DNA from 3 places in the Synechococcus sp. KORDI-49 genome. Region 3 is predicted to be linked to each of the others. Evidence: predicted binding sites of a transcription regulator. Region 3 holds the regulator's gene; each other region holds the start of a gene.
What was found. The regulator NtcA, encoded in region 3, controls nitrogen genes in cyanobacteria. The targets are predictions, from matches to a motif close to GTANCNNNNGNTAC.
Positions count from the first base shown of each region.

Region 1: a site for NtcA is predicted at 1,871-1,884, ahead of KR49_RS00830 (MSMEG_0569 family flavin-dependent oxidoreductase). Genes of this name have one in related genera too.
Region 2: a site for NtcA is predicted at 1,185-1,198, ahead of KR49_RS01090 (DUF4278 domain-containing protein). Genes of this name have one in related genera too.

Region 1 is NZ_CP006270.1:151,169-154,439, forward strand. It holds gene KR49_RS13675 (hypothetical protein) at 317-493, opposite strand; gene KR49_RS00830 (MSMEG_0569 family flavin-dependent oxidoreductase) at 518-1,816, opposite strand; gene KR49_RS00835 (MSMEG_0572/Sll0783 family nitrogen starvation response protein) at 1,991-2,473, shown strand; gene KR49_RS00840 (Nit6803 family nitrilase) at 2,493-3,271, shown strand, end outside.
Region 2 is NZ_CP006270.1:199,977-203,247, reverse strand. It holds gene KR49_RS01100 (fatty acid desaturase) at 1-265, shown strand, start outside; gene KR49_RS01095 (hypothetical protein) at 310-630, shown strand; gene KR49_RS01090 (DUF4278 domain-containing protein) at 1,283-1,486, shown strand; gene KR49_RS01085 (hypothetical protein) at 1,653-1,841, shown strand; gene KR49_RS01080 (hypothetical protein) at 1,870-2,070, shown strand; gene KR49_RS01075 (hypothetical protein) at 2,091-2,309, opposite strand; gene KR49_RS14450 (hypothetical protein) at 2,506-2,640, shown strand; gene KR49_RS01070 (GNAT family N-acetyltransferase) at 2,675-3,271, shown strand, end outside.
Region 3 is NZ_CP006270.1:1,890,534-1,893,804, forward strand. It holds gene KR49_RS09515 (resolvase) at 1-388, opposite strand, end outside; gene KR49_RS09520 (DUF3084 domain-containing protein) at 385-1,584, opposite strand; gene ntcA (global nitrogen regulator NtcA) at 1,612-2,331, opposite strand; gene rph (ribonuclease PH) at 2,399-3,133, opposite strand; gene KR49_RS09535 (cob(I)yrinic acid a,c-diamide adenosyltransferase) at 3,242-3,271, shown strand, end outside.

The DNA.
Region 1 (3,271 bases), 850 kb from region 3:
ACCTGAACTAAATGCTGCTTGTAAGTGTGTTGAACTTGCGAGGGTCACATGTATTCGCTCAGACGAGAACACAACCATGAATCCATCACTGAACGATGGCAAGCCCTGGATGAGTACTTCGTTTGCATCACTGAATGCGACATCAATGATCAGGTCTGTGTCACCACCTGCCTGACAAAGCATCTCAAGATCGACGACGGGTCCGATCTCTCGATGGCCACCTGAGCCGATTCACTCCGATGCACCAGCGTCTGCGGCTGGAAGGGCACGGCCCGTTACTGGGGTGTGGTGGTGAGCTGAGCGGTCGATCCAGCCCCTAGAGCTGGTCTCCGTTGTTGCGCAGAGCGCACTGCGGCTGCTTGCTGCCGTACTGCCATGGTCGGCGCATGGCCCAATACTCATCCACCAGGCCGAGCAGGTAGGTGCCGATGCGCTGGAGCCAGGAGTGTTGCTTCATCCCTTCAACATGCCAAGGGATCGTCTCAACGGCCATGGTTCTCCAGCGGCCGGACCTTGTTCAGGAGCCCAGCAGAGCGGTGCATTCCAGCCGTTCCTGGCTGGCGTCCCGCCGTTTCAGCCTCAGGCTGATCAGCCGTGCGAGATACAGAGCATCGTCTTTCACGCCGCAGAACCGTCCGGACCCCCAGGTGTGCAGCCAAGGCAGGCCGAGGAAATACAGGCCGTTGCTCTGGGTGACGCCACGATCGTGGGCGGGTTGTCCGGAACCATCGAACACCGGTACATCGATCCAGCTGAAATCACTGCGGTAGCCCGTGCACCAGATCACTGCCGCCAGCGGTTCACCGGTGAGATCAAGACCCGGATCCTGCCCATCCGGTGGCTGCCAGCAGGGGGAGTAAGGAGCCTCCGAGGGGGCCTCGATGCCCTGCTTCTCGATCCAGCTGTCGATGCTGCTGCGGATCCGGCAGTACACCGCATCGGCCTGATCAAGATTGCGGCTGAGGTCGTCGGCGAACCGGATCCGGTCGCTGCTGATCATCGCGAGGCGACCGTGCAGATGCAGTCCTTCGATCGCACGCCTCCGCAGATCGATTTCCCTGCCGCCATCCCGGCCCGTGAGGTAGTGGTTGGTTTTGGCACGCACGCTGCGTGGATCGTCGTGCTCGCTGATCGGCATGGCGTAGTAACCCATGCGATCCAGCCAGTCCACCACGTCCCGTCCTCGGTACATCCGTGGCGAGCGGGGGGCGCTGCCCACGCTCAGGTGCACCGTCCGACCGGATAAAAACAGGTCTTCAGCAATCTGACTGCCGGACTGGCCGCTGCCGACCACCAGCACAGGGCCTTCCGGCAGGGATCCGGCATTGCGGTAATCGCGGGCATCGAGCTGCAGCACGGAGGTCGGTAGCCGTTCCGCCAGTGGATGCCTGCGTGGTGTGTGATAGCCACCGGTGGCCACCACCACCTGCTGCGCTCTCACCTCGCCTTCGCTGGTGAGCAGGCGGTAGCCGCTGCCGGTCTGCGAAAGCCGCTGCACGGCCACACCCTCGTGCACATCAGCCCCGACGTGCTGGGCGAAACGGCGCAGGAAGGCCACGATCTCCGCCTTGGCCATGAATCCCTGAGGCTGGTCGCCGTCGTAGGGGAAATCAGGCAGCTGGCACTGCCAGTTGGGAGTCACCAGGCAGAAGGAATCCCAGCGTTGTTGATCCCAGGCGTGTCCGATCCGGTTCTTCTCAAGCACCAGAGGACGGATTCCGTGCTGCTGAAGTGCCTGGCTCACGGAAAGACCGGCCTGTCCGGCCCCGATCACCACAACCTGATGGAGATCGGAGTGATGCGCGCTGTTGAGCATGCTTCAGCACACAACTTGGCATTGCAATGATTCAGGAAAATCATTTTCATTTGTGTATTGAAAGGCACAATTAGTTGAAGCGATTTCTCGCGCATTGCTGCTGTATTTGGTTGCAAATGGAACACTTTTTGTTGATGCCAGGGTCCACGCTTCTGTTCATCAACGTTTCTTCACATGCCTGCAGTCGACCGCCCCGCCAATCAGCCGGGGGATTTTCTCGTTGACTACGAGGAAAAAGTTTTTCCTGACGTCAAGGCTGAGCCGGGTGAAAAGGCTCTGGTCACATTCCATACCGTTGCCTTCGAAGGATCCATCGGTCTGGTGAACCTTCTGCAGGCCAGTCGTCTGATCAACAAAGGCTTTGAAACCTCAGTGCTGCTCTACGGTCCTGGTGTCACTCTCGGGGTGATGCGGGGTTTTCCGAAGCTTGGTGATGCCGCCTTTGACGGCCATCTCAACTTCAATGCACGCCTTCAGAAATTCATGGATCAGGGCGGAAAGGTCTACGCCTGCCGCTTCGCACTTCAGGCGCTTTACGGCCATGGTGAGAAGGCCCTGATGCCAGGGATCACGCCGGTCAATCCTCTCGATGTGCTCGACATCGTGCTGATGCACCGCAAGGAAGGCGCCTTCATCCTCGACACCTGGACGCTCTGAGCCGGAGCTGATCCCTGTCATGGTGACCACTGTCAAAGTTGCCGCCGCTCAGATCCGTCCAGTGCTGTTCAGCCTCGACGGATCTCTGCAGAACGTGCTCAAGGCCATGGCCGATGCGGCGGCCGAGGGTGTGGAGCTGATCGTCTTTCCGGAGACATTTCTTCCCTACTACCCCTATTTCTCCTTCGTCGAACCACCGGTTCGCATGGGTCGCCCCCACCTGGCTCTTTACGACCAGGCGGTCGTCGTGCCGGGTCCTGTCACCGATGCAGTCGCGGCCGCTGCCCGTCAGCACGGCATGCAGGTGCTTCTCGGAGTGAACGAACGCGATGGAGGCACGCTCTACAACACGCAGCTGCTGTTCAACAGCTGCGGCGAGATCGTTCTCAAGCGACGCAAGATCACACCCACGTATCACGAACGGATGGTCTGGGGGCAGGGCGACGGTGCCGGGTTGAAGGTGGTGCCCACCCCCCTCGGCCGCATCGGTGCGCTGGCCTGCTGGGAGCACTACAACCCCCTGGCCCGTTACGCCCTGATGGCTCAGGGCGAGGAGATTCACTGCGCCCAGTTCCCCGGTTCACTCGTCGGTCCGATCTTCACCGAACAGACCGCGGTGACGATGCGACACCACGCCCTGGAGGCCGGCTGCTTCGTGATCTGCTCCACCGGGTGGCTTGACCCCGAGGATTTCGCGTCGATCACGCCGGATACGTCGCTGCACAAGGCCTTTCAGGGGGGCTGTCATACCGCGGTGATCAGTCCGGAGGGCCGTTACCTGGCCGGACCACTGCCCGA
Region 2 (3,271 bases), 900 kb from region 3:
TCAGACCGATCATGCACTGCCATTACTGCTGTTCTGCGTTCTGCCACTGATCATCAGTTCATGTCAGCTGTTTCTGGTGGGAACCTGGATGCCACACCGGAGAGGAGTGACGTCACAACCGGGCATCACCTCTCGCAGCCTGGCGCTCAATCCTGTCTTGTCTTTCGCAGCCTGTTACCACTTTGGCTATCATCGTGAACATCATGATTCGCCATCCACACCCTGGTTTCAGCTGCCACTGCTTCGGGATCATCATCGCTCTTGATCGACCCTGATCACATCTGATTCCCCCTCACCACAATCTTTTTCATGTCGGCAACAGACTGGACACTCGAAGAACAAACCGTTGCCCGACATGCCTTTGAGCTCGGCAAGCATCGTTCGATCACTGCCTTGATCAACACATTGCAGGAGCAATCAAGCCAGCTTGATTCAGCAGAATCTGTTTGGAAACTACACGACTATCTCAGTACTGAACGTTATCAATACGAGGGACGCTCTGAATTTGAAGAAGGCAACGTGCTGTTCGTACTGGCCGACATGATCAAACAGAAGCTGATCGCCATGGATGATCTCCAGGGACTGGATCAGAAGAAGGTGAGCAAAATCAAGGCGATGTCGATGTTCTGAGCGGCTGATCCCAGTCGCTCGAGGCACGCCGTCTCCAACTTCGGCGTTCCGCTGCCTCGAGGCAATGCGCCTTAACACCGATTGTCTTTGTCGCCTGGAACACCAACACTGTGTTCATCGAGATCGGAGGAGCCATGACGGCCGACACTCCACCTGAGCACATCCCAGAAGCAGCCTGACTTTCCGGCCCCTGCTCCAACAGTTTCCACCCATGCGTGGGCCTTTCGTCTGCGACGACACAGCTGTGCGTCCGACCAGTCGACCATCCTCTGCACCGCCAAAGACCAAGGTGCCCTGAAGGATGCCGGCCCAACCTCTGGACTCCCTGGCCCCAGGCGCCATCAAGCCAGACGCTTCGACCGTTTCTTCAGTCCATTTGCTTGAGGTTCCAACACCCTTGAAGCATCACTGATTAGGTCGATTGCTATGCACAAACGAGCGAGATAGGCCGTCCTTCCCATCCGGGAGGGGCGGCCTTCCCCTTGGGAACGATCTTGAGAATTCGGTATCAACCTGAACGACTATCCAACCGCCCAAAGTCTTATAAAAGGGTCGTAGCAACAGCTACACACGTTCACTTCGCAATCGCTGCGAAGCGCAGTTCGACTCAGGCCATGGAACGGGGACCTGAGCTTGCTTCGAGGAACTCATCATGTCCGCTCTGCTTTATCGCGGTGCCGAGTACAACCAGCAGGTTTCTGCTGATGCCTCCGCACCGGTTCAACTCACCTATCGCCGCAGCAGCTATCTGAGCAACAGAGCTGCCGGTGGCAACCCAGCCACCCCTCTCACCTACCGCGGCAACACCTACGTCCGTGGCGTGTCCTACGAGGAGATGGCTGCCAACTGGTGCTGATTGCCCAGACCCAAACCTTGCAAACCGGGCCGACATCGGCTCGGTTTTTTTGTGCACTTCCGGCTTCATGCCAAGGGGTTTTCAGGCTTCAATTCGAAAGAAGGGCTGTTGATTGCAACTGTTCACACGAGCTTGCGGGCATCGTGAAGAGAGATGAACACGAAACATGAGCGGATTGAGTGGAACCAAGGCTGACGATTTCATCAACGCCGCCCGCGCCCGCGGGGAAGCGGCCGTGAAGGACAAACAACCAAGACTCACCCGGCTTGAAACGGCGTTCCGCCATGCGGCACTGAAACGGCGGTCCCAGGATGAGCGCCGGCGTGCGGGCCGCATGAGTAGAACCGCTGAGTGACCTTTGCGGTGAGCCGACCATAGTGATGTTGACCCAAGGCTACGAGGCCCCCGCGAGACAACTCATCAGTCACATCGCAGAGCTGCAGTCGCGGTTAGCTCACCCGCATCACTGGACGGAAGGAGAAAACATCAAAAACGCCGAAAAGCTCCGGCAGCTGGAGTTCGAGCTGAGGCGGCGTCAGGCCATGGGGGAAGAGAATCCCATCGAGACTTACGGCATCAAATAACAGATCGAGCCGAACGCGATTCAGGTCTTATGGAGCTGCAAGAGCAGCTTCGCCGCCAGGATTCTGGAAACACGCCGCTTGACCAGCAGGTCGCAGATCCAGTCGAACAGGGGAGGCGCATCCTCCACCGTGGCGAGTCGCTGTTCGAGCTGCTTCAGTTCCTGGCGCCCCTGGCAACCCCGCAGTGCATCAATCAGGGTGTCCTCGGTCGGCTTGACAGACATCGGTGTCATGACCATGTCGATCCTGTTGCTCCTTCTTAATTGCTAAGTCATTGAGGGCCTGTCTGTCATCAATCCGTCAGAACATCAGAAGCGGAGGCAACACAACTTGCCTGTGTAAGCCAACAAACATCCAGCAAGCAAGGTTGTCCCCAGATGGGGATTGGGCCTCAGGACTCAGCCGGAGTAGACAGAACCAGTTCGAGGCAATGCCATGAAACTCGACTTGGCTCAGGCACAACCGATGGGAAGCCTGATTGTTGAGGGAACCCACCAACCCTTCCATGCTCTGGCCTGTGCACTGCGGCCAAGCACGATCCGGATCGCACGGCCGAGAAGCGACAAGTGAGCAACAACGGCCAACGCTTGGTGTGAGTGCTGCCGTGAAGTCGTCCCTGGAGATCCGAGCCTTTCAGGACACGGACCTGAACTTCATCACCCAACTGGCGCGTCAGGAAGATTTCGCTCCAGGTGTTGGCGACATCGCGATCTACGCCAACACGGGAAACCAGGGTGTGTGGCTGGCATGGCAGAACGACGAGCCCGTGGGCTGCATCGCCGCCGTGAAATACAACCCTGATTACGGCTTCATCGGTCTCTTCGTGGTTCACCCGGACCATCGCGGCCGTGGTGTCGGCAAGCGATTGTGGGAACACGCACTGACGTCTCTCGCTGATGTGACCTGCATCGGGCTGGAAGCCGCACCGGCGATGGTGGAGTTCTACCAGCGTGAAGGGTTCCGAAGGGATTCCATCACCACGCGGCGGCAACATCTGTGCCTGGAGGAGTCATCGACCCATCCGAGCAGCCGGTTGCTGCATCGCAACGACATCACGGTTGTTCCCCTCGGGAACATCTCGATCGATGCCGTTCAGGCCTATGACGAACGCCATGAAATCAGCCCGAGACCTCACTTCCTGGAACAGTGGCTGAATCACCGGGCAGGGGATGTGTTCGTGGCCATGGATGCAACGCAGCAA
Region 3 (3,271 bases):
GTGTTCCCAGGCTGTCCTCCACCATCACAAGGGCGGCGATCGCATCAAGCTCCTCAGGTGGGATCAGAAGGCCGCGGGGAATCAGCCGTTGCCACCCCCTGGGAGGCCACAGCTCCCAGTAGCGACGGCGGGCCCGCAGGGTGGTGCCGTATTCATTCACCTGCTGAACAGGAGCGAGGGACCGCAGCTTCGGCAGCCATGCCGCACTGCCGGTGCCGTCACCCAGCACGATCCCGTCCAGTCCTCCGGCGACCTGCCAGTCGCTCAACCGGTCCAGAACCTGCTCGCAGATCACGACAGCCCCGCTGAGCACCTGAAGGGATTCGGTGTCAACGAGCACGAGGCCGCATTTGCTTCTCCCGGGATCAACACCGGCCAGTCGGCTCATGGGCTGACCCGAAACGCCACCAGCACCGGATCGCCACTGTCGCTGTCGCTCTCGGCGATCACCTCAAGGGTCAGATCCCCCTCTCCTTCGGGGCGGTCCACCAGAGCCAGGCCGAGCTGAGCAAAGACCGTCCCGTCGAACTGGAGTCCTTCCACGAGGGAGCCACGACGCTGCACCTCGGCGAACGCAGAGGCGAGCAGAAGGTTCAGGCGGCGGCGGACCATCTCCGGTGATCGATCCTGGTCCGGGAGGGTTGCCGACGCCAGGACTTCGCCGCTGCGACTGATGCGCCGGTTCGGTCGGACGTCAGGAAAGGCATAGACGATGGTCTCTCCGCGCAGCACGTTGGTGGCAGAGCGGATCGAAACCACCCATGTGCCCGGCTTGCTGATGATCGTCCGCAGACGCTGCACATCGTTCCGGGGAACCAGGAGGATCTGTCGGTCGGGGGTCTCACCGGGTCGGACCTGCTGGTAGGCCGTGAGATTCGCGTCCTGCAGCAAACGGTCGATCACCGTCTTCGCCTGTCCTGCACTCTCCAGTCGGATGGTGGCTGTGGCCAGAGCCTCTCCGCTGCTGAGAACCACGGAACCGCGGCGCAGGGCGATCAGGTTGCGCTCCAGCTCCTTGAGTTCCGCCTCACCGGCTTGGATGCTGGCCCGAACCCGCTTGAGTTCCTCCTCGGTGCGGCGGATGTCTGCGTCCCGGGCCTTGATGTCCCTGTCCCGCTGCTGAATGTCGCGGCTGAGGCGCTGCTGCTCGGCCTCCAGCCGGACGCGCTGCTGCTGCAGAGGCTCCAACTCCTCACGAAGTGTCGCTGCCCGCTGCTTGGCCGTCGACAGCTCGGCATCGATGCGTTGCGTCTGGGCAATGGCCTGACGACGTTCTTCCTCGGCTGACTCCAGGGCACCTCTGTTCTGCTGCAGCTGGCGGCGGCTGTCCTGAAGTTTCTGTTGCAGTCCGTCGAGCTCAAACAGCCCAACCCGCAACTGACGGCTGACCAGCAGCATCAGACCGAGGGACAGCGCACTGATCAGGCTGCCGGTGAGCACCGTGATCAGCACCGCCGTCCGTCGGGGTCGCATGTTGAACAGGCTGAGGCGTGCCTTGCCGACACGGCTGCCCAACCTGTCGCCCAGAGCTGAAAGCACGCCGCCGAGCACCAGCAGCGCGATGATCAGCAGCCATCCGCTCACGGCGTCACCTCCCAGTGGGGCTGACTCTCAGCTGAACCGCTTGGCCAGAGCAATCGGATCCAGAACCGTGATCTTCTTGCGGTCAATCTGAACGAGACCGGATTGACGCAAGTCTCCCAGCAGTCGGGTGATCGTGACCCGCGTGGAGCCGATCGCCTCGGCGATGGCCTGATGGGAGAGGCGGAGGTCGATGGTGATGCCCAGTTGGTCCGGCACGCCGAAGTCCCGACAGAGCACCAGCAGAAAACTCACCAGGCGGGAGGACATGTCCCGGTGCGTGAGGGTCTCGATCATTGTTTCGGTCTGCAGAATCCTGCTGGAGAGACCCTGAAGCAGCCTGAGCCCGACTGCGGTGTCGGCCTCAATCGCGGCACGGACTGAGCCGGCCGGTGCCGTCACCATCTCCACCCGGGTGAAGGCGACAGCGTGATAAAAGCGATCGGAACGGTGGCCTGTGAGCAGCGACAGCACCCCGAACAGGCTGTTCTCACGAAGCAGAGCGACGGTGATCTCTTCGCCCGACTCATAGACCCTGGAAAGCCGCACGGCACCGCGCCGGATCAGGTAAACCCTCTCGGCGGGATCACCTGGAAAGAAGATGGTCTTGTTTCGTTCGACAAGTTCCGTGCTGGCGCCGTCCAGATCTCTGATGACATCAAGCAGCGAGCGGGATGAGCTGACCGGCTGGTCCTGGGGCGCATGGGCCGAAACGGCGACGTAACGGCTGAACCCACTGCTGGTTCCCAACAATCCGTTTCGACTGGTTAAAAGTTAAGGATCGACCCTGTTCAGCTGTGTAGCCGTTATTACGCAATCAGCTGCGGCTGCTCAGGGCATGGCTCTGGGCGGCCAGAAGGGCGTCAAGCCCGGGCTGCGCCAGATCCAGCAGGACGTTCAGCTGCCCGCGGCTGAACGGAGCTCCTTCGGCCGTGCCCTGGATCTCCAGGAGACTCCCGTCGCCTGAGGCGACCACATTCAGATCAACGTCAGCTCGGCTGTCTTCGCTGTAATCCAGATCCAGCAGCGGCTTGCCCTCCAGGAGTCCGACGGACACCGCTGCCACCTGGCTCCGGATCGGCTGGCGCTCCAGGATCCCCTGGGCGATCAGACGGTCACAGGCCAGCTGCAGAGCCATCCAGGCCCCGGTGACCGACGCGGTTCGGGTGCCGGCATCCGCCTGGATCACATCACAATCGATTAGCAGGCTGCGTTCTCCGAGAGCTTCCAGGTCCACCGCGGCGCGCAGGCTGCGGCCGATCAATCGCTGAATCTCCTGGGTGCGGCCGGAGAGCTTGAGCAATTCCCGCGACTGCCTCTGAGGTGTGGAGCCGGGCAGGAGCCGGTATTCAGCGCTGATCCAGCCCAGTCCGTTCCCCTTCCGCCAGCGCGGCACCGTCTCTTCGAGGCAGACGCTGCACAGAACTGCCGTGCGTCCGGTGCGCACGATCAATGAACTGAGAGCGAACCCCATCGGATCCCAGCTCACTTCAAACGGCCGAAGGGCATCTGGACGACGCCCGTCGGCTCGGGTCTCGGAGGGATCCACCATGAACCTGATTTCACAGCACACCATCCGTAGTGTCAATGGCCTTGTGGAGTCGCATCGCGCCGCTACATTCGAGGTCTGCAGGGTGTATCCCTGGTGACACCCGACGCGATGACCGCAAGCCTGACCACCAGCCATCGA